2 regions of the Rhizobium sp. 11_C7_N12_5 genome follow, and region 2 is predicted to be linked to the other one. Evidence: riboswitches for the same ligand, from Rfam matches in the RefSeq annotation. Region 2 holds a riboswitch; the other holds the start of a gene.
What was found. A riboswitch is a leader RNA that binds a small molecule or an ion and turns the genes downstream of it on or off. The one in region 2 is predicted to bind S-adenosylmethionine.
Positions count from the first base shown of each region.

Region 1: another riboswitch for S-adenosylmethionine. It lies ahead of metA (homoserine O-acetyltransferase MetA); the one in region 2 lies ahead of AB8B29_RS00685 (O-succinylhomoserine sulfhydrylase).

Region 1 covers NZ_JBPWPY010000001.1:3,277,694-3,292,943, forward strand. Annotated here, with positions in the region: gene AB8B29_RS16105 (lysine-2,3-aminomutase-like protein) at 1-220, opposite strand, end outside; gene epmA (EF-P lysine aminoacylase EpmA) at 217-1,281, opposite strand; gene efp (elongation factor P) at 1,433-2,002, shown strand; gene AB8B29_RS16120 (ABC transporter ATP-binding protein/permease) at 2,110-3,969, opposite strand; gene AB8B29_RS16125 (AAA family ATPase) at 4,135-4,977, shown strand; gene AB8B29_RS16130 (NUDIX hydrolase) at 4,977-5,399, shown strand; SAM riboswitch at 5,478-5,555, shown strand; gene metA (homoserine O-acetyltransferase MetA) at 5,606-6,532, shown strand; gene AB8B29_RS16140 (vWA domain-containing protein) at 6,536-7,723, shown strand; gene AB8B29_RS16145 (hypothetical protein) at 7,834-8,256, shown strand; gene AB8B29_RS16150 (aldose epimerase family protein) at 8,459-9,484, shown strand; gene AB8B29_RS16155 (GntR family transcriptional regulator) at 9,607-10,380, shown strand; gene AB8B29_RS16160 (SIS domain-containing protein) at 10,377-11,408, shown strand; gene nagA (N-acetylglucosamine-6-phosphate deacetylase) at 11,408-12,565, shown strand; gene AB8B29_RS16170 (SIS domain-containing protein) at 12,589-13,317, shown strand; gene AB8B29_RS16175 (efflux RND transporter permease subunit) at 13,412-15,250, opposite strand, start outside.
Region 2 covers NZ_JBPWPY010000001.1:126,010-141,259, reverse strand. Annotated here, with positions in the region: gene AB8B29_RS00720 (transporter substrate-binding domain-containing protein) at 1-706, opposite strand, end outside; gene AB8B29_RS00715 (methyl-accepting chemotaxis protein) at 1,201-3,213, shown strand; gene AB8B29_RS00710 (acyltransferase) at 3,298-3,885, opposite strand; gene AB8B29_RS00705 (hypothetical protein) at 4,004-4,183, opposite strand; gene AB8B29_RS00700 (hypothetical protein) at 4,199-4,420, shown strand; tRNA gene AB8B29_RS00695 (tRNA-Gly) at 4,432-4,505, opposite strand; gene AB8B29_RS00690 (2'-deoxycytidine 5'-triphosphate deaminase) at 4,564-5,658, opposite strand; SAM riboswitch at 5,831-5,909, shown strand; gene AB8B29_RS00685 (O-succinylhomoserine sulfhydrylase) at 5,953-7,140, shown strand; gene AB8B29_RS00680 (DNA helicase) at 7,223-7,936, opposite strand; gene apaG (Co2+/Mg2+ efflux protein ApaG) at 8,547-8,939, shown strand; gene AB8B29_RS00670 (Hsp33 family molecular chaperone) at 8,946-9,935, opposite strand; gene argF (ornithine carbamoyltransferase) at 9,983-10,900, opposite strand; gene AB8B29_RS00660 (aspartate aminotransferase family protein) at 10,974-12,173, opposite strand; gene AB8B29_RS00655 (GcrA family cell cycle regulator) at 12,598-13,131, shown strand; gene phoB (phosphate regulon transcriptional regulator PhoB) at 13,324-14,007, opposite strand; gene phoU (phosphate signaling complex protein PhoU) at 14,040-14,753, opposite strand; gene pstB (phosphate ABC transporter ATP-binding protein PstB) at 14,805-15,250, opposite strand, start outside.

The DNA.
Region 1 (15,250 bases), 3.2 Mb from region 2:
CACGCTCTTCCGGCGTGACGGCAAGTTCAGCCATGTCGGGCAGGAATTGCCGGGCAATGGGATCGGCTGGATCGGTGCGGTCGATCAGCCGCGCAACGGTCGGTGTCAGCGCCACCGCATATCGCTCCGTCACCGCCTCCAGCGAAATCGCCTGATCGGCATCGATCAATCCGGCACGCTCGAGTTCGCTGATATTCCTGATCGGACGCATCGAATTCATACGCCGAACTCCGCAACCGGCGCCCAGAGCACCTGCTCGATCCGCGAGGCCCCGGTTGCCAGCATGACGAGCCGATCGAAGCCGAGCGCGATGCCGCTTGCGTCAGGCATGACGGCAAGCGCCTCCAGAAAATCCTCGTCGAGCGGATAGGTTTCGCCATAGACGCGCTGCTTTTCCGCCATCTCGATTTCGAACCGCCGCCGCTGCTCGTCGGCATTGGTCAGTTCACCGAACGCATTGGCAAGCTCGACTCCGCAGGCATAGAGCTCGAAACGTTCGGCGACACGGTGGTCTCCAGCGGAGGGCCGGGCAAGCGCGGCCTCGGAGACGGGATATTCATCGAGGATCGTCGCACGGCCGAAGCCGAGATTGGGTTCAACCTTCTCGACCAGCACCCGGCTGAAGAGATCGGGCCACACGTCATCTTTGGCGACGCGTATGCCGACCCGCCGCATGTCCGCCGCCAGACGCTCCGGGTCCGTGGATCCGTCCATGCCGATGGAGGCAAAAAGATCGATGCCGGCGTAACGTTCGAAAGCCGCTCCGACGCTGATACGCTCCGGCGTGAGGAAAGGATCGGTCTCGGCGCCGCGATAGGTCAGCTTTTTTGCCCCGACCGTCTCGGCTGCCAGCGCCAGCAGCACAGAACAGTCGGCCATCAGGGCCTCGTAGCTTTCCCCAGCCCGATACCATTCCAGCATGGTGAATTCCGGATGGTGCAGCGGGCCCCGCTCACGATTGCGATAGACATGGGCAAAACAGGCGATGCGCTCCTCACCGGCCGCGAGCAGCTTCTTGCAGGCAAACTCTGGCGACGTATGAAGATAGAGAGGTGATGCCTTGCCGTCCGTCGTCAGCGCCTCGGTCTCGAAGGCATGGAGATGCGCCTCGTTGCCGGGCGACACCTGCAGCGTCGCCGTATCGACCTCGATGAAGTCGTTGCGCGCGAAGAAACCCCGCAGAGCCGCCTGGATGGCGTTACGGCCAATGAGAAACGGCCGCCGGTCCGCATGGACATTGCGGGTCCACCAAGGAGACGCCTTGCTCGTTGTTGGCTTCATTCCTAGCTTTCTTCAGGGCGCAGGCCGCGTTGGGGGTGGCAATTTCCATTGATTTAGGGTAGTTGCGCCCCCAAGCAAACAATTGCTGCGTCTCGGAGAGCATTTAGACAGTCCCTCTACGACGCAAAACACAGCGTTACAAGGAAGTCTTATGGTCAAGGTCATCGCCTCTTCGGTCCGCAAGGGCAACGTTCTCGACGTCGACGGCAAGCTCTACGTCGTTCTCACCGCCGCGAACTTTCATCCGGGCAAGGGTACGCCGGTTACCCAGGTCGATATGCGCCGCATCGTTGACGGCGTTAAGGTGTCCGAACGCTGGCGCACCACTGAGCAGGTCGAGCGCGCCTTCGTCGAAGACGTGAACTTCCAGTACCTCTATGAAGACGGCGAAGGCTTCCACTTCATGAACCCGGCCAACTACGATCAGGTGGTCGTCGATGTCGAGACCATGGGCGACCAGAAAGCCTATCTGCAGGAAGGCATGACCTGCGTCCTGTCGATCCACGAAGGCATTCCGCTCGCGCTCCAGCTGCCGCGCCATGTCACGCTTGAGATCACCGAGACCGAACCGGTCGTCAAGGGCCAGACGGCATCCTCGTCCTACAAGCCCGCCATCCTGTCGAACGGCGTGCGCACCATGGTGCCGCCGCACATCAACGCCGGCACCCGCGTCGTCATCGCCACGGAAGACAATTCCTACGTCGAGCGCGCCAAGGACTGAGCCTCGGCCGCTTGCTTGCATGAGAAACGCCTCGTCGCCAAGACGGGGCGTTTTAGTTTCAGCGGCTGGCGTCGCCATGGCCGGACATGCACGTCTCCGAAGCAAAGTTACGGCGCGTTGGCCTTCTTCGTATCCCTGACCGTTGCCTCTGCGGGTACGGCCGCCGGTGGCGTGGCTGCGGCCACATCATCCTCGTCGCGCGATACCAGTGCCTGCAGATGCAGGACGCGAGGGGACATGGCATGAAGATAGGCTTCGTTGCGGCCGATATAGATCACGGTCACGTCGGTCAATTCCGCCAGCAGCGCTGAAAACTGCGCCTGAATTTCCGCCTCCAGCCCTTCCATGGCGTCGTCGAGGACTACCCATTTCGGCTTCGCCAACAGCAGATGCGCAAAGCCGACGGCCTTCTGCTCCTCGATATCAAGCAGCCGGTCCCAGCGGGCTTGCGTGTCGAGACGGCTCTTGAGGCGACCAAGGCTCACCTTGTCCATCGCGGCCTCGACCGCGGCCTCGTCGTAGACATCCCGATCCTCAGGGAAACAGATCGCCTCCCTGAGCGTGCCGCTCGGCACATAGGGTGTGTGTGGCATGAACAGAACGTCTTCCATCGGCGGCAGGCTGACGGTGCCGGAGCCGCTATACCATTGATGCGCCAGCACCTCGAACAGCAGCCGGCGGTTCACGCCGTGATCGCCGTTGACCATGATGTGTTCGCCGGCATTGATCGTGACCGTCCCCTCGGCAATCCGGAAGCCGTTCTCGGTCGCCTCGTCGCTGGTCCTGGTGGAGATCTCCATGTCGGTCCATACCATCGTGCCGGGCGCGGCCTTCTCGAAGACGAGGGTGTGCGGCATCGGCGTCTTGTCGTCCATCTCCGTCAGTGCCTTGCGGAAATCGGTGACGCGCATCAGCGTGGCGCGCCATTCGGCGATCGGTCCGAAATTGGCAACATACCAGCGCAGGGCCGAATTGACCTGATTGAAGGCGCCGACTGCCACCATGAGCTGGCCGAAGGTCAGCCCGCCGGAGAAATAGGCGGGCGCAGCCACGAGGATGGGGATGATCAGCACCAGCCAGCCGTAGCCGGCGGAAACCCAGGTGAGATTGGTATTGGCGATCGCAAGCTGGCGGATGACGGCGAGCACGGCGGAAATATCGACATTGATCCGCCGGCGTTCATTCTCTTCGCCGCCGGCAATGGTGATCGCCGGCATATGCTCGTTGGCATGCATGAGCGCGAAGCGCAGCTCGGCTTCCTTCGAATAGCGATCGGCATTCAGCCGCACCAGCCGGCGGCCGACGAACTGGCTGAGGAACGATGCCGAACCGGCATAGAGGATCGCCGCCCAGACCATATAGCCGGGGACGGAGAAGCTTGCACCCCTGAAATGGAAGACCATGCCGCTCGACAGTTCCCAAAGCACGCCGATGAAGCTCAGCAGCAGGATCGTCGCCTGCACCAGGCCGATCGCCAGACCCGTCGTGCTTTCGGCGAGATTGCGGGCATCCTCATGGAGCCGCTGGTCTGGATTGACGCCGATCAGGCCGGAGGAGGCAAGGCGAAGCGCACGCTTGGCCTGCAGCCATTGGTTCACCAGATCCCTTGCCAGGCCCTCGCGCATATAGAGCGCGGTCATCTGGTTCAGCCATGCCTGGATGACGTTGAGGACCAGAAGCGAGCCGGCAATGATGCCGAAGACGCCAAGCTGGTGGAAGAAGGCGGAGGTATCGCGCCTTGCCAGCGAATCGTAAAAAGGAGCGTTCCAGCTGTTGAGCAGCACCTGGACATAGGCGGTGACCAGGATAATCAGGAAGAGCGCTACGGTCAGCGAAATGATCTTGATGCGTACCGGCGAATTCCAGAAAGCCGAGAACATCATCCTCAGCCGAAAGAAAAGACTCAAATCGTAACCGACCTGCTCGTTTCCCTGGATATTCGGCTTGGCTTGCGCTTCAACTGCCATCAGCACTTCCCTGCGACGCACGTCCCGTCAGTTAATCAAGACCCGCCCTCATGTCCACCCTTGCAACAGATTGGTGCGATCACGTTCCTATATACACGGTTTCACGCCTTGAACCGAATAAGGTCAGCAACTAGCTTGCACTGGAAAGATTGAGAAAGCCTTCCGATGCAATTTCAAGGAACTGCCGACTATATCGCCGACAAGGATCTGATGGTCGCCGTCAATGCAGCCATCCGGCTGGAGCGTCCGCTTCTCGTAAAGGGTGAACCGGGCACGGGCAAGACGGAACTGGCGCGACAGGTGGCCGCTGCTCTCGGCCTGGACCTCATCGAGTGGGCCGTAAAATCGACCACCAGGGCGCAGCAGGGCCTTTACGAATACGATGCCGTCTCGCGCCTGCGCGACAGCCAGCTCGGCGACGCACGCGTTCATGATATCAGCAACTATATCAGACAGGGAAAGCTCTGGCAGGCCTTCACCTCGCCGCGGAAATGCGTGTTGCTGATCGACGAGATCGACAAGGCCGATATCGAATTTCCGAACGACCTCTTGCAGGAACTCGACCGCATGGAATTCCATGTCTACGAGACCGACGAAACGATCCGGGCCGCCATCCGGCCGATCGTCATCATCACATCAAACAATGAAAAGGAGCTGCCGGACGCCTTCCTGCGCCGCTGCTTCTTCCACTATATCCGCTTCCCCGACATGGAAACACTGGAGCGCATAGTCGAGGTACACTATCCCGGCATCAAGCAGACGCTTCTGCATGCGGCGCTGACGCAATTCTTCGAGATCCGAGACGTGGCGGGCCTGAAGAAGAAGCCCTCGACATCCGAAGCCCTCGATTGGATCCGTCTGCTCGTCGCCGACGATGTCGATCCGGCCACGCTGCGCGGCGATGCGAAAAACGCCCTGCCGAAGCTCCACGGTGCTTTGCTGAAGAACGAGCAGGACGTGCACCTCTTCGAGCGGCTGGCCTTCATGGCGCGTGGGCAGGGAAAATAATGCAGCCGGATGCTGTTAAGGTCCTGATCTACGCCGTTCGGGAGCGCCACTTGCTTGTTTTCGACGAGCCGGATTTTCCGGCGGTCGAACTGCAGGTCCCCGGCGGTACCGTCGAGGCCGGCGAAGACATAGCGGCAGCGGGAGCACGAGAGTTCGAAGAAGAAACCGGGCTCACAGCAAACGCGCTGCATCCGCTCGGCATCGACGATTACCGGTTCGAGAAGAGCGGTCGCACCTGTCACCATCAGCGGCATTTTTTCCGCTGCACCCTCCCGGAGACGACACCGGCCACCTGGCGCCACTTCGAGATGACGCCGTTCGATGGCAGCGCACCCATCTGCTTCCGCTTTTTCTGGATATCGCTCGCCGAGGCGCGGAAGCGTCTCGGCTATGGCATGGCGGCGCTTCTTGAACATTTGTAAGTGAGAACCGACATCAGAGCGCGGCCGCCAGCCGCCGCAAAGCTTGCCCATTGACCAGCGGGAACAGCAGGTTTATGAAATTCCTTCTGTGGTGATTTGGCCGGCCGGCTTGCAGCCACGTTAAATAAGTCGCTAAAGGGCCGCGTGCGGACCGGTAGCGATTCATGATCGCGGCCGGTTTTTTTGTATTTGGTCGAGTGAAAACAATGCCCATCAAGATTCCCGATACGCTGCCCGCATTTGAGACCCTCCGGAACGAGGGCGTGCGGGTGATGACCGAAACGGTGGCGATCCGCCAGGATATCCGCCCCCTTCAGATCGGGCTTCTCAACCTCATGCCGAACAAGATCAAGACCGAGATACAGATGGCGCGCCTCATCGGCGCATCGCCGCTGCAGACGGAGTTCTCGCTGGTGCGCGTCGGCGGCCACAAGGCCAAGAACACCTCCGAGGAACACCTGTTTTCCTTCTACCAGACCTGGGAAGAGGTCAAGGATCACAAGTTCGACGGTTTCATCATCACCGGCGCGCCGATCGAGCTGCTGGAGTATGAAGAGGTCACCTACTGGGACGAGATGCGGCAGATCTTCGACTGGACGGCGACCAATGTCCATTCGACGATGAATGTCTGCTGGGGGGCGATGGCCGCCGCCTATCATTTCCATGGTGTGCCGAAGCATACGCTGAAGGAGAAGGCCTTCGGCGTCTATCGCCACCAGAACCTTGCACCGTCATCCGTCTATCTGAACGGCTTCTCCGACGATTTCGCCATTCCGGTCTCGCGCTGGACGGAAGTGCGCCGCGCCGACATCGAAAAGGTGCCTGGCCTGCAGATCCTGATGGATTCAAGCGAAATGGGCGTCTGTCTCGTGCACGAACAGGCCTGCAACCGGCTCTACATGTTCAATCACGTGGAGTATGATTCCACCTCGCTGGCGGACGAATATTTCCGGGATGTGAATGCGGGCGTGCCGATCAAGATGCCGCATAACTACTTCCCCCATAACGACCCGGAGATTCCGCCACAGAACCGGTGGCGCAGCCATGCACATCTGTTCTTCGGCAACTGGATCAACGAAATCTACCAGACCACGCCTTATGATCTGGAGGAGATCGGCCAAGAAAGGGCTTGAGCCTTGTTCATTCCCTTCTTCCTGAAGCTGAAGGAAGCGAAGGTGCCGGTCACGCTCCGGGAATTCCTGTCGCTGCTCGAAGGGATGGAAGAAGGGATAGCCGATTACGATATCGAGGCCTTCTACTATCTGGCCCGTACGACGCTGATCAAGGACGAGCGCTTCATCGACCGCTTCGACCAGGTTTTCGCCGATTATTTCCGTGGCGTGGAGGCGATCGGGGCCAATGCTGACGCGGTGGAGGCAACGGCCATCCCCGACGAATGGCTGCGCAAGCTGGCGGAAAAGCATCTCACCGAAGAAGAACGGAAGCAGATCGAGGCGCTCGGCGGGTTCGACAGACTGATGGAGACACTGCGCCAGCGCTTGGCCGAACAGCAGGGCCGGCATCAGGGCGGATCGAAATGGATCGGCACGGCAGGCACATCGCCCTTCGGCGCCTATGGCTATAACCCTGAAGGCGTGCGCATCGGCCAAGAGACGTCGCGCAATCGCCGGGCGGTGAAGGTCTGGGATCGCCGTGACTTCCAGAATCTCGACGACGGCGTCGAGCTCGGCACCCGCAACATCAAGGTGGCGCTGAAGCGCCTGCGCCGCTGGGTGCGCGAGGGGGCGGCCGACGAGCTGGATCTCTCCGGCACCATCCGCTCCACCGCCGAACACGGCTATCTCGACGTCCAGACCCGGCCGGAACGGCGCAACGCCGTCAAGCTCTTGATGTTCTTCGATGTCGGCGGCTCGATGGACGATCACATTCGTGGGGTGGAAGAGCTGTTTTCCGCCGCCCGCTCCGAGTTTCGGCACATGGAGTATTTCTACTTTCACAACTGCCTCTATGAGGGCGTGTGGAAGGACAATCGTCGCCGGCGTGTCGATGTGACAGCGACAACGGATCTGATCCGCACCTTCGGTCCCGACTACCGTGTCGTCTTCGTCGGCGACGCCGCGATGAGCCCTTACGAGATCACGCAGCCGGGCGGCTCGGTCGAGCATTGGAACAAGGAGGCCGGCGAGGCCTGGCTCGCCCGAATGACCGGCCATTTCCGCAAATGCATCTGGATCAACCCCGTTCCGGAAAGCTATTGGGGCCATACGACCTCGATCTCGATGATACGCCGTCTGATGACCGATCGCATGTATCCCCTGACGCTTGGCGGGCTGGAGAGAGCGACGAAGGAATTGTCACGCTAACTGATCAGCATTTGCATGCCGCAGCGCCACCAAATTACCACAACCATTTGTAGATAAAGAAGCACAGCAGATACCGTCCCAAATCGCTGCGGAAACTGGTGGAGATATGCGTGCGCCACGCTGTAAAATTACTTCTCTTCATCGCAACCATTTTGCTCGTCTCGCAGCAGGCAAGATCCGAGGAAGAGGGCTTCTCCGGACAATGGGAACAGATCGACTCCAACGTGAGCGCCGGTGAAAAATGCCGCGTGGGAATAATCAGGCAAGGCAGATTCATGAGGATCAGCACGAACAACGGCTGGAGCGCCACCGCAGAGACGAGCAGCAACGGAAATTCCAGCTACGCGGCAGGCATGGGACGTTGGAACTCCTACGTGGAAAAATATAGTCAAAAAGCGTTCTATATCCTTCTCGCCGTTCGCGGCGACAGATTGATGGTGATCATGAAGACCGAAAAAGCGGATGGGTCGAACCAAATGGTCAGAACGCTTTTCAGCAGACGGACAGCCAAACTTCGTTACGGCAAGACATAGTAGATCAGGATGAAATCGACCGCCTGTCTTACGCACCGCACATTCGCAGCATAACGTGCCAGTCCCAAGCCAGCGGCAAAGCCTAATCAGACCTTGCCTCTCCTCTGCTCGCCCCTAGTTTTCGCCATCGAACTGGTTGCGGAACGGCGCGAATGGAGGCAGGGTCTGACCTCGCATACTCAAAAGCAATGGATGAGTTGATATGACGGAAAGCACTTTGCAGCGGGAAATTTTTGGGACGACGGCGGATGGGGATACCGTCTATCGCGTCAAGATCGTCGGTGGCGGCCTGACCGCCCACATCATGTCCTGGGGGGCGGTCGTCCAGGATCTGCGCCTTGACGGCCACGGGCCCTCGCTTCTGCTCGGCTTCGACAATTTTGCCGATTATCCCCTCCACTCCTCCTATTTCGGCGCCACGCCCGGCCGCTGCGCCAACCGCATCGGCGCTGGCCGCTTCACGCTGGATGGCAAGCAATACCAGCTCGAGCTCAACGAAAAGGGCGTCACGCACCTGCACGGCGGCAAGGACAATATCGCCAAGCGCAACTGGACGATCGTTGAGCACGACACCGACCGCGTAGTCCTCAAGATCGTCGATCCCGACGGGCGCGCCGGCTATCCCGGCAACTGCACGATACAGGCGACCTATCGAGTGCATGGCAACGGCGAACTGTCGGTCACCTACGAATCGACCACCGACCAGCCGACGCTCGCCAACGTCTGCCAGCATGCCTATTTCAATCTTGACGGCCGCGACGATGCTCTCGGTCACGACATCATGATCGCCGCCGATCACTATACGCCGACGGATGAGAAGCAGGTACCCACGGGCGAAGTGCGTTCGGTCGAAGGCACTGTGTTCGATTTCCGCGAGATGGCGCCGATGAAGCGCTTCGACGGAACGGAGCAGGCGCTGTACGACCATAACTTCTGCCTCTCGACCGAGCGCACTGCCAAGCGTTCCGTTGTGCTGGCCCGCAGCGTCAATTCCGGCGTGTCGCTGGAGGTGCGCACCACCGAACCCGGCGTGCAGTTCTATACCGGCTTCAAGCTCGACGTTCCGGTTCCCGGCCATGATGGCCGCAAGATCGGACCGTTCGCCGGCTTCTGCCTGGAAACGCAGGTTTGGCCCGACGCGATCAATCACGAAGGCTTCCCCAATGCCGTGCTCCGCCCGGGCGAGGTATTGCGGCAGGAAACGGATTACATCTTCACCAAGAACTGATCGGGGCATGCCCCGCTCTCTTGAAATTCGGCCGGGCGTCCAAAGCGCCCGGCCGATTCTTTTTAGGCCCGCAGGCAGATTCGCCTTGTGAATTGGTTCTAAATAGGTTCTATATGCACATCATGGATAGAACCAGTTTGATCGCTGAATTGAACAGCCGCGGCCTCAGCGATGGGACCGGGAGTGGGCCGCTCTATAAGCGTCTGGCGCAGGCACTGACGGGCCTTATTCAGGAGGGACTGCTGAAATCGGGCACCGCGCTGCCCGGCGAACGCGATCTTGCCGGCGCCCTGCAGATCGGCCGCGTCACGGTGCGAACGGCCTATCGCGACCTGCTCGCTTCGGGCGTCATCGAATCCCGCCACGGCAGCGGCACCTTCGTCTCGCAGCATGTCGAGCGCATCGAGCAGCCGCTCTGGCGCCTCTCCTCCTTCTCCGCCGACATGCGCTCACGCGGCCGCGAGCCGGCAGCCCGCATCCTGTCGCGCACCATCAGCGCGCCGGCGCCGGAGGAATCCTTCCTGCTCGGCCTCGGCCTTGACGAACCTGTGCTGCGGCTTGACCGCCTGCGCCTGGCCGACGGCCAGCCGCTCGCCATCGAACGCGCCGTCGTCCCCATCAAATTCCTCGGCGAGGACGCGGTATCCGAGGGTTCGCTCTATGATGCGCTCGCTGCCAAAGGCTTCAAGCCCGTGCGTGCCCAGCAAAGGCTGACGGCCGTGACGCTGGACCCCACATCCGCATCGATCCTGACCGTCAAGGCCGGAGCGCCGGCGCTTTTGATCGAACGGGTGTCACGCCTCGCGGACCAGCGCGTCGTCGAATACACCCGCTCGCATTATCGCGGCGATGCCTATGATTTTGTAGCCGAATTGAGAATTGGAGATGACCTATGAGCGAGACCCAATCCCTGATGCTGACGGAAGCCGGCCAGTCGCCGGACGTGGTTGCAACGCTGCTTGACAAGGAAAAGCCCGCCTTTGCCGAAATCGCGAAGCTCTTCTCCTCCACGCGCCCGTCGCTGGTCACGACAGCCGCGCGCGGCTCTTCCGACCATGCCGCGACCTTCTTCAAATATCTCTTGGAAATATCCTGCGGCATCCCGGTCGCCTCGGTCGGCCCGTCGATCGCCTCCGTCTATGGCGTTCCGCTCCACCTAAAGGGCGGCATCCACTTCACCGTGTCGCAATCCGGCGGCAGTCCCGATATCATCGCCATGCAGGCCGCCGCCAAGAAGGGCGGCGCTACCACGATCGCCGTCGTCAACGTCACCGACAGCCCGCTTGCCAACGAGGCCGACATCGTGCTCGGCCTCAATGCCGGCAAGGAACAGAGCGTCGCCGCCACGAAATCCTTCATCGCCTCCGTTGCAGCCCTTGCCGGCGTCACCGCAACGATCTCGCAGGACCAAGCCCTCTTCGCCGGCCTAGCCAGGCTGCCGGAAGCACTGAGGGCCACCTCGGGCATCGACGGCAAGGCTGCCGAAGACGTGCTCTTCAACGCCTCCTCGCTCTATACCGGCGGACGCGGCCCCGCCTTCGCCATCGCACTTGAAGCCGCGCTGAAGGCCAAGGAAACCGCCGGCCTGCACGCCGAAGCCTTTTCGCTGGCCGAACTGATGCATGGCCCGATGCGGCTGGTGCAGCCAGGCTTCCCCATCGTCGCCTTCTCGCCCGATGACGCGGCCTTCGCCAACAATGCCCGGGCGCTGGAGCGACTGCAGAAGCTCGGCGCAACCGCCGTCTCCTTCTCGACCGCTCCGCTTGCCGGGATCAACCTGCGCATGCCGACCACCGGGAACGGCCTGCTTGATCCGCTGGTATCGCTGCTTTGCTACTACCGCCTCATCGAGTCCGTGACGCGCCGCAAGGGCTTCGATCCTGACAAGCCGGCTAACCTTCTCAAGATCACGGAGACCATGTGATGGACTATAAGGTCTTTACCGGCGCCCGAATTTTCGACGGCGACCGCTTTCACGACGACAGTGCACTGGTGATCGGCAACGGCCGCATACACGCGATCACCAGTGCCAACGACGTGCCCGACAACGCCGAAACGGTCCAGCTTAACGGCGGCGTCCTGTCGCCGGGCTTCATCGACGCTCAGGTGAACGGCGGTGGCGGCCGCATGCTGAATGACGAGCCCTCGGCCGAATCCATGTACATGATCGCCGAGGGGCATCGCCCCTATGGCACCACCTCGCTGCTGCCGACGCTGATCACCGATGTCGCGGCCGCGACGACGGCCGCAATCGAGGCGGCAGTCGAGGCCGTGAAGGCCAATCGCGGCGTCGCCGGCCTGCATCTCGAGGGCCCGCATCTGGCGCCGGCCCGCAAGGGTGCGCATCTGGCCGAGCTGATGCGTCCGGTCGAGGACAGCGATGTCAGAACCTTCATCCGCGCCCGTGAGGCGATCGGTACGCTGCTGGTCACCATGGCGGCCGAACAGGTGACGGAGCGGCAGGTGCAGGCGCTTGCCGAAGGCGGCGTCATCGTCAGCATCGGCCATAGCGACTGCACGGCGGAAGCGGCAAATGCGCGTTTCGATGCCGGCGCCCGCGGCGTCACCCATCTTTTCAACGCCATGAGCCAGATGGGCCATCGTGCGCCGGGCCTTGTCGGCGCGGCGATCGACCACCCTGCCCCGTGGTGCGGCATCATCGCCGATGGCCACCATGTCGATCCGATCGCGCTGCGCGTTGGACTTCGCGCCAAGCGCGGTGAAGGCCGGCTTTTCTTCGTCACGGATGCCATGTCGCTCGTGGGCACCGATCTTCCGAGCTTCACGCTGAACGGCCGCACGGTCTATCGCACCAAGGGCGGCTATTGCTCCAAGCTGACGCTGGACGACGGCACGCTCGCCGGCTCCGATGTCGATATGGCTTCCACCATCCGCTATGGCGTCAATGTCCTTGAACTGCCGCTGGCCGAAGCGTTGCGCATGGCGACCTCCTATCCCGCCCGCTTCCTGCGGCTCGGCGATCGTGGCCACCTGACGCCCGGAACCCGCGCCGACCTGGTCCATATCGACGACGGCATCGAGGTCACTCAAACATGGATCTCGGGCCAGCCTTCGGCTTGAAACAATCGAGAAGGAGGCACGGCATGAGCACAATCACAGACAGCTATTTCTCCGCCCTCATCGACCGGCTGGAAACCCTGCGCGAAGCGCTGGCGGAACCGATGTCGAGGGCCGCCGCCGCCATCTGCACGGCAGCGCGCGCCGATCGCCGCGTCTATGTCTTCGGCACCGGCCATTCGCATATGCTGGCGGAAGAGGTGCACTATCGCGCCGGCGGCTTGGCTTTCACCATCCCGGTGCTTGTGGGATCCGCCATGCTGCACGAAGGCGCCGTCATCAGCTCGGTCTATGAACGCACGGAGGGCCTCATCCGCCCGATCTTCGAGCGCTATGGCATGCAGCCGGGCGACGTGCTGATCATCGCCTCCAATTCTGGCGTCAATGCCGCGCCGATCGAGGCTGCCGATTTCGGCCGAGAAATCGGCGCGACCGTCATCGCCATCACCTCGTCCGCCTATTCGGCCGCCATCGCCAACGGCCGCAGGAGGCTTGCTGATATCGCAGATATCGTGCTGGACAATGGCCTGCCGCCGGGCGACGCCATCATCGACCTGCCGGGCACCGATCTAAAGGTCGGGCCGGCGTCGACGGCCATCGGCACCACGGTGCTGAACGCCATCTTCGCCGATGTCGCCGCCGAGCTCTGCAAGGACGGCGAGCCGCCGGTCTACCTCAGCGCCAACATGCCGGGCGCCAAGGAAACCAATCAGCGGCTGGTGAAGAAATACCGGCCACGCAACCCGCATCTCTAGAAACGCGCGGCGGTTTTCAGTCCGGAATTGCATGAAAGCAAACGATTGGAGCGGCTCAGCAATCCCATGGAAAGCTGAGCCGCTCCAATTGATGTTATTGCGCCGCCGCGTCTGAGGCTGACGGCTCTTCCACCACTGCCTCTGTCTGCTTACGCCGCCTGCGCAGCACGACGTAGAACACCGGCGTCAGGAACAGGCCGAACAGCGTCACGCCGAGCATGCCGGAGAATACGGCCGTGCCGAGCGACTGGCGCATTTCCGCGCCGGGCCCGGTGGCGATCATCAACGGCACAACGCCGAAGATGAATGCGAAGGCCGTCATCAGGATCGGCCGCAGACGCAGATGGCTGGCCTCGATCGCCGCCTCCACCGCGCTCTTTCCTTCGAGCTGCGCCTGACGCGCGAATTCGACGATCAGGATCGCGTTCTTGGCCGCAAGGCCGATCAGCACGATAAGTCCGATCTGCGTCAGGATATTGTTGTCCATGCCTCTCAGATGCACCCCGATCAATGCGGCGAGCACCGCCAGGGGCACGATGAGGATGATGGCGAGCGGCAGCGTCCAGCTTTCATACTGGGCCGCAAGCGCGAGGAAAACGAAGATGACCGACAGGGCGAAGATATAGACCGCCGTATTGCCGGTATTCCTTTCCTGATAGGCAAGCTCCGTCCATTCGAAGGTCGTGCCCGTCGGAAGAAGGTTCTTCGCCAGCCCCTCCATGGTGTCGAGGGCCGTACCGGTGGAGACGCCCGGCGCCGGATTGCCCTGGATGGGAACCGAGACATACATGTTGTAGCGCTGCACCAGCGTCGGCCCGGTCGTATCCCGGATATCGACGAGGGTGCCGAGCGGCACCAGCGCGCCAGTGGCTGAGCGAACCTTCAGCGCCAGAATATCCTCCCGGTCCATGCGATATTGCTGGTCGGCCTGCGCCCGCACCTGATAGACGCGGCCGAAGGCGTTGAAGTCGTTGACGTAGGACGTGCCGAGGTTGATCGACAGCGTCTCGAAGATGTTCGGGATCGGCACGTTCAGCGCCCGCGCCTTGTCGCGGTCGATCGCCAGGAAATATTGCGGGCTGTTGGCCGAGAAGGTGGTGAAGACGCCGCTGACACCCTTATTCTGTGCGGCAGCGCCCATCATTTGATAGGCCAGCGGCAGGATCCGGCGCATGTCGGGATTTTCGCGGTCCATGATCTGCATCTTGAAGCCGCCGGAATTGCCGACGCCGCGGATCGATGGCGGCGGAATGGCGATGATGAAGGCCTCCTGAATGCCCTGGAGGCTGCCATAGATCTGGCCGATGATCTTCATGGCCGTCTCGCCGCTCTTCAATCTCTCCTCGAAGGGTTTGAAGGGCGTGAAGATGACGCCCGAATTCGAGGCATTGGTGAAGGTCGCGCCATTGAAGCCGGCAAAAGCAACGGCGTTTTCCACGCCAGGCGTCTTGTTGATGATCGCGGTCGCCTTCTCGATGACGGCATTGGTGCGCGCCAGCGACGCTCCATCCGGCAATTGCACGACGACGATGGCATAACCCTGGTCCATTGTGGGAACGAAGCCCTGCGGCACGATCCTGCCCATGAACCAGGTCGCGCCGAGCAGCCCGACGAACACGAGAAGAGCGCAGCCAAGCGCGACCCAGGTGGTGACGAGATGGCGGATGACCCAGGAATAGCCCCTGCTCATCGACTCGAAACCCCTATTGAACCCATCGCCCAGAGCGCGACCGAAACGCGAGACGATATTGTTGGATTTCTTGTGGTCGTGTGGACGCAACACGATGGCGGCAATTGCTGGCGACAGCGTCAACGAATTCAGGCAGGAAATCGCCGTTGCGATGGAGATGGTCACCGCGAACTGCCGGTAGAACTGTCCCGTTATGCCCGGAATGAAGGCGGTCGGCAGGAAGACGGCGATCAGGACCAGCGA
Region 2 (15,250 bases):
CCTGCTGACGCAGCATGATGGTCATGCCTTCGCCGAGGAACTGCTGGGAGAGATAGGGACCGTCGAAAAGGGCGCAGCATTTTTCCGCCGCCGGCGACGATACCCAGAAGGACAGTTGCAAGCCGTCGGCAAAGACGGCATCGATCTTGCCGTCCTTGACGGCCGCCAGAAGAGCCGCCTTGTCGTCAAACGGCACCGGCTTGATCGCCGGGAAGAAAGCCGCCATCATAGCCTCGTGCATCGTCCCCTTGACCACGCCGACGGGGTGTCCGGCAAGCGATGCGGCCGTCGTGCCGCTGATCGGAGCCTTGAGGTTGCGGACGAAACGAGCCGGCAACGTCAGGAAGGGGCGTGAAAAGGCGAAGGTCTTGCGCAGCTCCGGGGTCACGGCGACGCCGGCAATCACCGCATCGCCCTGCGAAGCCGTGAGCGCCCCCTGCAATTCGTTGAACGGTAACGCCTGGATCTGGCATTTGTCCGATATGCCGAGTTCGTCGCAGATCTTGCGGGCGAGCTCGACATGAAAGCCTGCGAGCTTGCCGTTCTGATCGACGAAATTGAAGGGCGGGAAATCGATCGAGGTCAGAAACCTCAATCTCACCAAAGAAGACAGATCAGGTTTCGGCAGTCGCTCGCGCGCATCGAACAGGATCGGCAGGCTCGGCGGCTTGGCTTCCTGGGCGGCAAGCGGCAAGGCGCACGACATGGCGATCAGCGCCGCGCGCGCCAGAAGCTTCGTTGCGGAGGTTGGCGACGAAAGGCAAACACGCATGGTGATGATCCAGCCTCCGGTCGTGTGTATCGATCCCTGATTCACCAACCGATGTAGCAGAGTCATGCCGCAGGGGGAATATCGCGCCAAGGAATGATGGCGGCAGCGTCCGCAAGATGAATGGCGGACGCGTGCCGCACCGGTCGGTTGCGAGATTTTGAACAAGCACAAAATTGCCGTGGGAATTCGGCCGCATAAGTGCCCTCGTTAGCGGTCGATTAAGCTCTATTGATTGTACTCGCGGCATCGACGACGTCGGCCCGGCAGCCGATCGCATGATGCAAGTCGTCCGAGCCTTCTTCGCAAGGTATCCCGCAAATTCGGCTTCATCCGCACATATCAGGCGGCGCGATCCTCACCGTCCTTCCAAGACGAGCGGACCCTTGCGCATTCTCCTCGATAAGGGCGCGGCACCCAAATGGACCATCATGTTCAGGAACCTGAAAATCAAAACCAAGATGCTTGCCGTGATCCTTTTTCTCGGCCTCATCTCCTTCGCCGGCCTGCTGTATATCGCCGGCGAGTCCCGCAAGGCGGACCAGGCCTACAAGGCCTTCCTCGATCGGGAAGCCATTGCGGCGACGGAAGGGGCGCGCTCGAATTCCGCCGCACTGGCCGGGGTACTGCAGGCAAGCCTGATGCTGAATTTCGATCCCGGCAGCGATGCCGTCAAGACGGCGGCGACGGCGGGCAGCAGCTATTTCAGCGAGGCGAAGGATAGGCTGAAGCATGCCGAGAGCCTTGTCCCCGCCCGGAAGCAGCCCATCGACGCGATCCTCGCCGGACTGGATGACTTGCAAACGCTCACGAACAAGGCGATCGAGCAGCGCAAGAATGGCGACGCCAAAGGCGCCGAGGCGGGCATGGCCGTGGTCAACGACAAACTGCTCAAGCTCATGGTGCAGATGCAAGCCAATGGCGATGCGCTGGCAAACCGAATGAACAGCGGCGGCGATGCCTTGTCGGCGGAGGTCAACAGTGCCATCGATTATACGCTCGGCACCCTTGGTGCCGTGACACTTCTCTCCCTGATCTTCGGCATGTATGTCGCGCAGAAAAGCATTGCTGCGCCGCTGATGCATCTGCATCACCGCATGACGACGCTCGCCGGCGGCGATACGGCAAGCGAAATCGAAGGCCACGACCGTCGCGACGAGATCGGCCAGATGGCATCAGCCGTCGTCGTGTTCCGCGACCACGCGATAGAACGCGCGCGGCTCGCGGCGCAGGCCGAAGCCGACCGGACGCTCAGCGACAGCGAACGCGCTCAACGCGAGGTTCGGCAGGCTGCCGAGGCAGCGCATCTGCAGCAGGCCGTTCAAGCGGTCGGCGATGGCTTGAAGCGTCTTGCGGAAGGCGATCTCATGACGCGCATCGACACCCAATTCGTCGAACATCTCGATCAGCTCCGGCAGGACTTCAACAACGCGCTCCTCAAGCTCGACGGGGCAATGCACGCGGTCGGCGCCAATGCCAGCGCCATCAACGCCGGTGCCAACGAAGTCCGTGGCGCAGCCGACGAGCTTTCAAGGCGCACGGAACAACAGGCGGCATCGGTCGAGGAAACCGCCGCCGCGCTGGAACAGATCACCACGACGGTCAAGGACGCCGCCAGGCGTATGCAGGAAGCAAGTCAACTCGTCGTCCATACGCGCGCAGGCGCGGAGCGGTCCGGCGAGGTCGTTCGCAATGCCGTAGAAGCCATGCAGCAGATCGAAAAATCCTCCGGGGAGATCAGCAACATCATCGGCGTCATCGACGAGATCGCCTTCCAGACCAATCTGCTGGCGCTGAACGCCGGCGTCGAAGCCGCCCGCGCCGGCGAGGCCGGCAAGGGCTTTGCCGTGGTCGCCCAGGAAGTGCGCGAGCTGGCGCAACGGTCCGCCAATGCCGCCAAGGAGATCAAGACGCTCATCGCCACCTCCGAAACGCATGTCCGGACCGGCGTCGGCCTGGTCAACGAAACCGGCAAGGCACTCGACGCCATCGTCTCGGACGTGCAGGAAATCAACCGGCATGTACACGCGATCGCCGAAGCCTCGCGCGAGCAGTCGGCCGGCCTGCAGGAGATCAATACCGCCGTCAACGCCATGGATCACGGCACCCAGCAGAACGCCGCCATGGTGGAGGAAAGCACGGCTGCGAGCCACAGTCTGGCGACCGAGGCCGCCTCTCTGGCGGCACTCATCGGCCAGTTCCGCACGAGCGGAGGCGAGGCTGCACATGTACGTGCGGCGCCTGCCGCAACCAATGCGCCGCGGCCCACTGCGCGACCCCTGCCACGACCTGCGCCAGCTCCCGTCATCCGGGCTGTCGACGGCGTGAAGGCACGTCCGGCGCCCTCGCCGGCGCGCGCGCTCGGCCAGAAATTGCTGAGTGCGTTCAGTGGCAATCAGCCACCGGCCACGACGAGCAAGGACGCGGACTGGACGGAATTCTGAGAACGCCGCGATCGTAAACCATTTGGCGAATAGACTGCAGGCGGCACGTCTTAACGAATGCCGCCTGTTTCGACACGTCAATGCCTATCGGTTTGTCAATCTCTTCGAAGAAAGAAGCTGCTCGATATTTTCGGCAGTGGAGTTGTCTTTCTGTCCGCGCCATTTCAGCAATCTGGCGGGCGCACCGACATAGATGCCGTATGGCTCGGTCTTCCCCTTGACGACGGCATTCGCGCCGATGACGCATCCCCTAGCGATATGGGAGCCGCCCAGGATCTTCGCTCCCGCGCCGATCCAGACATCATCTTCGATGACGACAGGCTTCCTCGTGAGACCCTGCTGGCGGATGGGCTGGGTGAGATCATCGAAATTGTGATCGAAGGATACGACCATGGCATGGGCGGCGATCCGCACATCGTTGCCGATCGAAATCCCGCCACTGCCCAACAGAATTGTGTACTCGTTGAAGGAGACGTGATTGCCGATATCGATGCTGCCTTTTTGCGCATCGATGACGACGCCCTTGCGGAAATGCCCCTTTGCGCCGATGCGAACACTGCCGCGCTTCCAGATGATCGTCGTTCCCAGCGGAATTTTCGTGCTGCGCGATATCGTGAGCACGCCACGCACAAAGATCGCCTTCAATCTGTAGAACCATGCAATGCCGCGCATAAGGACGCTCCTTTCAAGGGGCACTCCTTTTGCCATTCTTGTCTGGCACCCACCTGAATGAGCCAGCATATGGCGACGCGGAGGCGAGGCGGCAAGTGTTGCCGTTTTCTTGCATCCTTCACCTACGCTCCGCAAGGCCTGTGATCAAGGCAACCGCGCCAAAGCCTGCGGCCGTTGCACAGACGGCAACCCAGCCACCAAAATCCCATGCGGTGCCGGCAAGCGCCGAGCCCAGCGTGCCGCCGAGAAAGAAGATGCCGACGAAGAGACCATTGATGCGTCGAGCTGGCGAAGCCATGAGCGCCGATTGCGCATGTCGCTGGTATCACGCGGTCTCGGTATCGGCGTCCTGACACCGGCGGCGCTATCGGAAAGCCGCTGGCGCGATGCCGTCGAGGTCATCGAGGCGCCGGATTTCAGCCCGAAAGTCGTCAACTGGCTGATGCATCGCCCGCAGGCCGGACGCCTCGCCCGCCCGATCGCAACCTTCGGCGAAGCGCTGAAGGTTGCGCTGAAAACAAGAGGCCGTTTTTGACAAGGGCAAGTTGGAGCGGGTGAAGGGAATCGAACCCTCGTATTCAGCTTGGGAAGCTGCTGCTCTACCATTGAGCTACACCCGCCTGACACCCTGAGATGTCCAACAGTTGGCGGTCTCTGTCAAGGCCAGTCGCTAGCCCCTCAGAGCCGAAAGTGCTTCGACAGCTTCAGGCCCTGCGCCTGATAGTTCGAGCCGAGGCCGGAGCCATAGAGGCTGCTCGGCTGTTCCAGCATGTGTTCGTAGATCAGGCGCCCGACGATCTGGCCGTCCTCAAGGATGAAAGGCACCTCGTGGCTGCGCACTTCGAGCACGGCGCGGCTGCCGCGGCCGCCGGACGGCGCGTGGCCGAAGCCCGGATCGAAGAAGCCGGCATAGTGGACGCGGAATTCGCCGACCAGCGGATCGAAGGGCGTCATCTCGGCGGCATAATGCGGCGGAACATGCACGGCTTCGCGAGAGACGAGAATATAGAATTCGTCCGGGTCGAGGATCAGTTCGGTGCGACCGCGGCTATAGAGCGGCTCCCAGAAATCGAAGATATCGTGCTGGGCCTTCTTGTCGACATCGACAACGGCGGTGTGATGCTTGCCGCGATAGCCGATCAGGCCCTCCTTGTCGCCGGCAAGATCGATCGACAGCGCGATGCCGCCGCCGGTGATGTTCGGCTTCTTGCTGGCCACCAGCGTTTCGGTCTCGTGCAGGGCCAGCAGTTCCGGCTCGGTGAGCACGGCCTGGCCGACGCGAAAACGGATCTGCGACAGGCGCGAGCCGCGGCGCACGACGATCGGGAAGGTGCGCGGGCTGATTTCCAGATAGAGCGGGCCGGAATAGCCGGCCGGGATCTTATCGAACTCTTGCGCCCGGTCGGTGATGACGCGGGTGAAGATATCGAGGCGGCCGGTCGAACTTTTCGGATTGGCCGACGCAGACATGTCAGCCGGCAGATCGAGGCGCTCCATCAGCGGCACGATATAGACGCAGCCGGTTTCCAGCACAGCGCCTTCGGAGAGATCGATGACATGCAGCTTCAACCGGTCGAGCTTGTCGGCGACGAGATGCGACGGGCCGGGCATGAAGCTGGCGCGGACGCGGAAAGCATGCGCGCTGAGCCGAAGATCGAGGCTCGCCGGCTGGATCTGATCGGCGTCCAGTTCCCGTTCGCTCGTCAGCCGCCCCGCGTCAAAAAGCGCCGCAATGGCGCGATCGGCTAGAATTCCAGTATTGCGAGCCATCATGCCTCATCCCCGGCACACAATCCTGCAAACCATAGCGCGATCTGAAGGGTCATGTGCAAATTCCAAGTGTTACCGTGATCCTTTGCGCAGCCTACGGGCGCCAGGCACAGTAATTTGTCGCAGACAAAACCAAACTCAGGGAATTGACGCAAGCGATCAACGGCAGTATTGCAACTTATCCCGTGGTGATTTGGCCGGTCGGCTTGCAGCCACGTTAAATAAGTGGCTAAAAAGACCGGGTTGAAACCGGTCTGCAATTGCGGCCGGTTTTTTTGTTTTGAAAGTGGTGATGGCATGAGCAAGACTTGGCGCCCCGCAACCCAGCTCGTTCACAGCGGAACGCTCCGTTCGCAATTCGGCGAAACATCCGAAGCAATCTATCTGACCCAGGGCTTCGTCTACGACACCTCGGAAGCGGCGGAAGCACGCTTCAAGGGCGAGACGGATGGGTTCATCTACGCCCGCTACGGCAGCCCGACCAACGACATGTTCGAAAAGCGCATGTGCGCGCTGGAAGGCGCGGAAGATGCCCGCGCCACGGCCTCGGGCATGGCCGCCGTCACCGCCGCCATTCTCTGCCAGTTGAAGGCCGGCGACCATATCGTTGCCGCTCGCGCGCTCTTCGGCTCCTGCCGCTGGGTCGTCGAAACGCTGGCGCCGAAATACGGCATCGAATGCACGCTGGTCGACGGACGTTTCGTCGAAAACTGGGAAAAGGCCATCCGTCCCACGACCAAGGTCTTCTTCCTGGAAAGCCCGACCAATCCGACATTGGAAGTGGTCGACATTGCCGCCGTCGCCAAACTCGCCAACCAGATCGGCGCCAAGGTCGTGGTCGACAACGTCTTCGCCACCCCGCTCTTCCAGAAGCCGCTGGAGCTCGGCGCCCATATCGTCGTCTACTCCGCCACCAAGCATATCGACGGCCAGGGCCGCTCGCTCGGCGGCGTCATCCTTTCCGACAAGCAGTGGATCGACGAGAACCTGCAGGATTATTTCCGCCACACCGGCCCGGCCATGTCGCCGTTCACCGCCTGGACGCTGCTGAAGGGCATCGAGACACTGCCGCTGCGCGTCGCGCAGCAGACGGCGAATGCCGCCAAGGTGGCCGATTTCCTTGCCGGGCACCCCGGCAAGGTCGCCCGCGTGATCTATCCCGGCCGCAAGGATCACCCGCAGGCCGATATCATCGCAAAGCAGATGACCGGCGGCTCGACGCTGGTGGCCTTCGAGCTGAAGGGCGGCAAGGAAGCGGCCTTCAAGCTGCAGAACGCACTGGAAATCGTGCGGATTTCCAACAATCTCGGCGACAGCAAGAGCCTGATCACTCATCCGGCCACCACGACGCACAAGAACCTCACCGACGAGGCGCGCGCCGAACTCGGCATTTCGCCGGGCACCGTGCGCTTCTCCGCCGGTATCGAAGACAGCGAGGATCTGGTCGAGGATTTCGCCCGCGCTCTGGAACAGGTCTCCGCCTGATATCAATCGACAAGCCGCCCGGAGATTTTCCGGGCGGCCCGACCTGCCCTGAGCAGGCCATGATGCAAGCAGACGGCCAGCGTCAGCTCGCCGCCTTGTATTGAACCTTGCCGGCATGCAAGAAGAACAGCTTGTCGAAAAGCGCGAGATCCAGCGGGTTCGGCAGACGAACGTCATCGAGATCGGGCAATGGCTTCAGCGCCGGATCGTATGAACGGTCGATTTGCGAGATGAACACGACGATCACGCCCTTGTCGCGCGCGAAGGCCTTCAATGCCCGGACCTGGGTCATCAATTCTGGCTTCTCCCGCTTCTGATCGAGTATCTGCAGATAGTCGACCACCGCCAATGTGCCGCGCGGCACTGAGGCCAATTTGCGCGTGATGTAATCGGCACTTATGGCATCGGAACTGTCGAGCTCGAACAGTTCCCTGAACTCGGCCTGATCCACGCCGATGATCCGAAAGCGATCCAGGACGACCTTCTCCGTATCCTCCAGCGTGAAGAAGGCGCTGCGATTGCCAGCCTTCATGGCTCCGACGGCGAGCTTGAGGCTCATCAATGTCTTGCCCTGGCCGGGCCGCGCGCCGACCAGCACCAGATCGCCCGGACTCAAGAGCGAGAACAAATCGTCGGCGGGTACGGCCGCTTGCGTCTTGGCCGCAAGCAAGCTCCAGCCTTGAAATCCTTCGCGGGCCGCTACGCGATCCAGCGCGGCATGCAAAGGAATATTCTGTTGACGCGACAGCAGCCGCGCCTTGCGCTTCAAATGATAAACAGGGGCGGAAAGCCTCATTGTAAACCTCCTATTGCGAGCAATGACCGCAACCCCTCCTTATGCCCGGCGCTCAAACAGTCGGTTTGATGATCGACAGCCCCGCATGAAGTATACTTTCCCGGATGGAGGGGGGAGGCACGGGCCATGCCAGAATCAGATGATAGCCGAAATCCCCTCGCCGGGAAATCGCAGAGAAGCGCTTCTCGGGGAACACAAGACCGGTTTGGGAATTATATGATCTAGAGATTTGGATTGAGGCGTGGCGGACATGACAATCGAGTCTCAAGTCAACCTGCAATTTCCGTAAGCGTTTCCGCCCATGGAGGGTATTCGGGCAGCAGTATGCGGGATAACAGTGAAAGAGAAGCGGCCTGTGATACTTTTGGCTGCGGCCTATTAACCTTCGATATTAGCCGTAATAGCTAAAAACCGGGATGCTCCGGCCGATCACACGGGTTTTCACCGATCCGTTCCTTGACGGAATAGGTTGCTTGTAGGATACCGCTAGAGATCCTGCATTTTGCGGGACGGTGGAAAGCGGATAATATGCCGCAGACTTAAAGATACTGAGGCTTTTCCAGCGTTTGTCCGACGCTTGATGCTCCAGCGCAGTGGTAAGGTATCAGGCATGTATCGCGCCCTAACACGCGACATAGAAGTGGTCGTGGAGCCGTTTTATCTGGAGGAGCAATCCGATCCGGATGACGATCGCTATGTCTGGGGGTATCGCATCGTCATCTCCAACCACTCGAAAGTTTCCGTTCGGCTGGTGACGCGCTATTGGCATATCACCGACATGAACGGAATAGTCGACGAAGTGACCGGCCCCGGCGTCGTCGGCGAACAGCCGCATCTGCGGCCTGGCGACACCTATGAATATTCCTCAGGATGCCCGCTGGACACACCCTCGGGAATGATGTTCGGCCACTACCAGATGGAGACGGATGACGGGGAACTTTTCCATGTCAAGATCCCCGCCTTCTCCCTCGATACGCCCAACCTGATGCGCACGCTGAACTGAGCCCGATCAGGTCACATTTATCTCGGCTGCCTCGAAGCGGTACGTGGTCGAGCAGAATTCGCAGGTGACGGCGATTTCGCCGTTCTCCTGGCTGGCCTCGATCTCCTCGGCCGAGAACCCCTGCAACACGCCCTTCAGCTTGTCGCGCGAACAGGAACAGCGGTCGAAAACCGCCTTGGGTTCGTAGACGCGCACGCCGCGCTCATGAAAGAGGCGGAACAGCAGGCGCTCGGTGCCGACAAGCGGATCCGTCAATTCATCCGCATCGATGGTCTCCACCAGGCTGCGTGCTTCCGCCCAGGCATCGTCCTCGACATGATCACGCATGCCGCTATCGCCATCGCCGCCATGGAGATCCGGCTGGCGCATGCGCTCCGGCGCTTCCGGCAGGAACTGCGCGATCAGGCCGCCCGCCCGCCAGCGATGCCGCGGCTTGCCGTTCTCGTCACGATCGAAAAGTTCTGCGGCGCCCAGGCGAACCCGAGTCGGTATCTGCTCCGACTGGCGGAAATAAGTGCCGGCAATCTCCTCGAGCGAGGCGCCGTCGAGAGCGACGATGCCTTGATAGGGTTGGCTGTAGCGACCCTGATCGATAGTGAAGGCGAGCACGCCCTTGCCGAGCAGCTGTTCCGGCTCGGTTTCACCGGCGGCGATCGCCTTTGCCAGAGCCTCTTCATCGAAACGAGCGTAGGCGCGGACATTTTCCGGCGTCGAGAAATCGGCAACCAGGAGGTCGACGGGACCGTCGCTCTTGGTCTGCACGGTGAACTTGCCCTCGAACTTCAGCGAGGTTCCGAGCAGGACGGTCAGGACGATGGCCTCGGCCAAAAGCCGGGCGACCGGGGTCGGATAGTTGTGCCGGGCAAGAATTGCGTCCAGCAACGAACCAAGCTGCACGGCACGACCGCGCACATCGAGCCCTTCCACCTGGAAGGGAACCACGTGATCGTCACCGGCAAAATCAAACTGACCCAGCGAGGCTGCATTTTCGGCCATTGCTCTACTCCTACTGCGCCCGCGCCCTCAGACGCGGTTTCATATCCTCAGATTGCGCCCAGGCACCAAGCAAGAATCGACTTTTGCGCATGCAGGCGGTTTTCCGCCTCATCGAAAACAACGGATTGCGGACCATCGATCACTTCATCAGTCACTTCCTCCCCGCGATGGGCGGGCAGGCAATGCATGAACAACGCGTCCTTGCCGGCCTGTGCCATCAAAGCCGCGTTGACCTGATAGGGCTGGAAGACGTTGTGACCGCGGGCCCGGTGTTCCTGATTCATGGAAACCCAGGTATCGGTTACCACGCAATCGACACCGGCGACCGCACGGTCGGCATCATGCGAGAGCATGATTTCGGCGCCCTGGTTGCGGGCCCAGTTCAAATAGTGATCCTTGGGCTCGGAACCAAGAGGTACCGCCATGTTCATGCGATAGCCGAACCGCGCAGCGCCTTCGATCAACGAATGCAGCACGTTGTTGCCGTCGCCCGTCCAGGCAATAGTCTTGCCCTTGACCGGGCCGCGATGCTCCTCGAAGGTCATGATGTCGGCCATGATCTGGCAGGGATGCGTATCGTCGGTCAGCGCGTTGATGACCGGAACGGTCGCATGCTCCGCCAGTTCCAACAGGCGCGAATGATCGGTCGTGCGGATCATGATCGCATCGACATAGCGCGACAGCACCTTCGCCGTATCGCCGATCGTCTCGGCGCGGCCGAGCTGCATTTCGGTTCCGGACAGGAAAAGTGTCTCGCCACCGAGCTGGCGCATGCCGACGTCGAAGGAGACGCGGGTCCGGGTGGAAGGCTTCTCGAAGATCATCGCCAGCATCTTGCCGGCAAGCGGCTTATCGGCGGTACCCGCCTTCAACGCCCTTTTTCGCACGATCGCGTCATCGATGATGTGGCGCAGATCGGCGGCCGCTACAGCCGAGAGATCGAGAAAGTGTTTCGGAGAAGCCATGTCCTCACCTGTACTCCAGAAAAAACAATAACGCCCGCATAGGGCAAGAACGCCCCGACTGCGGGCGTCGAACTTAGGCCGATTTCTTGACGCGGGCGGCGCGTACACGCTCGGCCGCACGCTCGATGCGAGCAAGACCTTCGCGCGCTTCCTCGGCGGTCACGACCAGCGGCGGCAGCAGGCGAACGACATTGTTGCCGGCCGGAACACCCAGCAGATGCTCGGCGCGGATCGCCTGCAGCAGATCCGCTTGCGGGATGGCTGCCTTGATGCCGAGCATGAGACCTTCGCCGCGGATGTCCTCGATGATATCCGGGAAGCGATCCTTGAGCGAGGCAAGGCCCTGGCGGAAGACCAGCGCCATATCACGCACATGCTCCAGGAAGCCATCGGCCAGCACGATATCGAGCACCGCATTGCCGACCGCCATGGCAAGCGGATTGCCGCCATAGGTCGACCCGTGCGTGCCGGCCTTCATGCCGGAGGCTGCCTCTGCCGTTGCAAGGCATGCGCCGAGCGGGAAACCACCGCCGATACCCTTGGCCACCGCCATGATATCGGGCTTGATGCCGGCCCATTCATGGGCGAAAAGCTTGCCCGTGCGGCCGACGCCGCACTGTACTTCATCGAGCACCAGGAGCAGACCGTGCTCGTCGCAGATATCGCGGAGACCGCGCAGGAATTCGTTGGTCGCCGGGCGGATACCGCCCTCGCCCTGCACCGGCTCGATCAGGATCGCAGCCGTCGCATCAGTGATTGCGGCACGAACCGCATCAAGATCGCCGAAAGCCACCTGGTCGAAGCCGGGGGCCTTCGGGCCGAAGCCTTCGATATACTTTTCCTGGCCACCGGCAGCGATCGTCGCGATGGTACGACCGTGGAAGGCACCTTCGAAGGTGATGATATGGAACTTCTCGGGATGCCCGTTGGCAAACTGATAGCGCCGCGCCGTCTTGATGGCGCATTCCAGCGCTTCGGCGCCCGAATTGGTAAAGAACACCTTGTCAGCGAATGTGGCTTCCGTCAGCCGCTTCGACAGCTTCTCCTGACCGGGCACTTCGTAGAGGTTGGACAGGTGCCATACCTTGTCAGCCTGCGCCTTCAGCTCGGCCACGAGATGGGGATGCGCATGACCGAGCGAATTGACTGCCACACCGGCCGCGAAATCGAGGTAGCGTTCGCCATTTTCCGTGATCAACCAGACGCCCTCGCCTCGCTCGAACCGCAGCGGAGCGCGCATATAGGTGTCATAAAGCGCCGCTGTCTCGGCCATGGCGTATCTCCTCGATCACAACCCTAAGGACCAATCGCTTCCTTTCCATGAAACGGGTCCGAAAAAATTAAAAATGCCGCCTTGCGGCGGCGTGGGCACTATTGATGTTTTGCACCGCGATGTCAACAAAACTGGCGATTTAGCAGGTGCGAGAGAGCGGCCGAGGCCGAACGGGATGCGTTGGCCGGATCATATTGCATAAATGCCACGCCAGGACAGCAAGTTGGGGAAAACCTCGAAATCGATTCCTCAAGATTCCCGCGACTCTTGTCACGGAGTCAGCCTCACACTAGGTTAAAAACCAATTGCTAGACTGCATGCGGCGGAACTAGTCACCACAATTTTAGAGCGTTTCGCGCCTCGATCCTATGCGGGGCAATGGTGAAGGATTCTGCCATCGGAAACGCGACAGCGGAGACAGGGCATGAATTGGACAGACGAACGCGTCGAGAAGCTTAAAAAGCTATGGTCCGAAGGGTTGAGCGCCAGCCAGATCGCGGCGCAGCTGGGCGGTGTCAGCCGTAACGCCGTCATCGGCAAGGTGCACCGCTTGAGCCTGCCGGGCCGAGCGAAGGCGGGCGGCACGGCGACCGCTGCCCGAACGCCGAAGCGCGGCGCCTCGGCGCCCCGCGCATCGAATTATACATCGCGCGTCGCAACCCGCACGGTTACCCGCCAGCAGGGCGCGACCATGCTCAAGGAAGAGATTGAGGTCGATGCGGTCAACGAGATCCAATATCGTCCGGCTGCCAACGTCGTCGTTCCGATCTCTCGGCGCCTCGTCCTGACCGAGCTGACGGAACGCACCTGCAAATGGCCAGTCGGCGACCCGCTGAAGGACGATTTCCACTTCTGCGGCAACGAGAGCCCGGATGCATCGCCCTATTGCGGCTACCATCAGCGCCTGGCCTACCAGCCGGTGCATGAACGGCGTCGGCCAGCTCAACCGCGCGGCTGAGATGCCCCATAGAGCAATTCCAGGAAAAGTGCGTAGCGGTTTTCCGTCCGGAATTGCGTAAAAACAATAGTATAGAGCGGTCACGCGAGTCGGTGAAACGCGTAACCGCTCCAGAATAAGATAAACGAAACGGGCCGAAAGGCCCGTTTTCTGTTTCCGCCGCTATGTCGATGCCTGAACGGGCGTACCCGCTCAAGCTTCCATGGAGTAACCCGCACCGCGAACGGTGCGGATGACATCCTGCATATTGGAGAAATTGAGCGCCTTGCGCAGGCGGCCGACATGCACGTCGACGGTACGTTCGTCGACATAGATATCGTGTCCCCATACGCCGTCGAGCAGCTGCGAACGCGAGAAGACCCGGCCCGGCGAGGACATCAGGAACTCCAGCAGGCGGAATTCCGTCGGTCCCAGCCGCACTTCGCGGCTCTTGCGGTGAACGCGATGGGTCTCGCGATCCAGCTCGATATCGCCGCAACGCAGTACCGTGGAGAGAACCTCCGGGCGGGCGCGCCGCAGCATCGCCTTGACGCGGGCCATCAGCTCCGGCGTCGAGAACGGCTTGACGACGTAATCGTCCGCGCCGGTGGAAAGACCGCGCACGCGCTCGCTTTCCTCGCCGCGGGCCGTCAGCATGATGATCGGCAGGCGCTCCGTCTCCGGCCGCATACGCAGCCGGCGGCAGAGCTCGATGCCGGATACACCGGGGAGCATCCAGTCAAGGATCAGAAGATCGGGGATGCGCTCCTGGAGACGCAATTCGGCTTCATCGCCTCTGAGGATCGTATCGACCTCGAAGCCCTCAGCCTCGAGATTGTAGCGCAGCAGAACGCTGAGCGCTTCCTCGTCTTCTACAACAGCAACTCTCGGAACCATGCGCCTCTGGTCTCCTTTTCTTCGCTTCCAGATTATTCCGTCACCGCGCCAACGGTGTTGGCGGTATCATCCTTCGGGCGCTCGCCTTCTGGCTGGGCGCCGGTCGCCATGTAATAGATCGTCTCGGCGATGTTGGTGGCATGGTCGCCGATGCGCTCGATGTTCTTGGCGCAGAAGAGAAGATGCGTGCAGGTGGTGATATTGCGCGGATCTTCCATCATGTAGGTCAGCATCTCGCGGAAGAGCGAGGTGTACATCGCGTCGATTTCCTCGTCGCGCTCTCGGATCGACACAGCCTTGTCCGGCGAACGGGTGGCATAGACGTCAAGCACTTCCTTGAGCTGGCTGAGCGCCAGTTCGGAGAGATGCTCGATGCCGCGGGCAAGCCGCCGCGGAACGCCTGTGCCCTGCACGGCGATGACGCGCTTGGCGGTGTTCTTGCCGAGGTCGCCGACACGCTCCAGATCGGAAGCGATGCGGATCGAGCCCATGATCTCGCGCAGGTCGGCGGCCATCGGCTGCCGGCGGGCGATGGTGACGATCGCCTTGTCGCCGACTTCCCGTTCCGCATGATCGAGAATGACGTCGTCGGAAATGACCTTCTGCGCAAGACTGGTATCGCTTTGGACCAGTGCGCGAACGCTGTCGCTGACCATTTGCTCGGCCAGACCGCCCATTTCCGCAATGCGGCGCGTCAGGAACTTCAGGTCTTCGTCATAGGCAGAGAGAATGTGAGTGGAGACCATTTTTCTATCCTCAAGGTGAACTGTGTGAAAGGAGCCGCGCGCACGGCATCATCAACCAAAACGGCCCATGATGTAATCCTGCGTGCGGAAATCGTCGGGATTGGTGAACATTTTATCGGTATCGTTCTCCTCAACCAGATGGCCGAGATGAAACATTGCGGTGCGTTGCGAAACGCGGGCTGCCTGCTGCATGGAATGCGTCACGATGACGATGGTGAAGTTTTCCCGCAGCTCATGGATCAGATCCTCGACCTTTGCGGTTGCGATGGGGTCGAGCGCCGAACATGGCTCGTCCATCAGGATGACCTCTGGACTGACTGCGACCGCGCGAGCGATGCACAGACGCTGCTGTTGGCCGCCGGACAGGCTCGTGCCGGCATCATAGAGCCGATCCTTGACCTCGCCCCAGAGACCGGCTTTCTGCAGGCTGGTCTCGACGATATGCTCGAGATCGGCTTTCGAGCTGTGCAGGCCATGGATGCGTGGTCCGTAGGCGA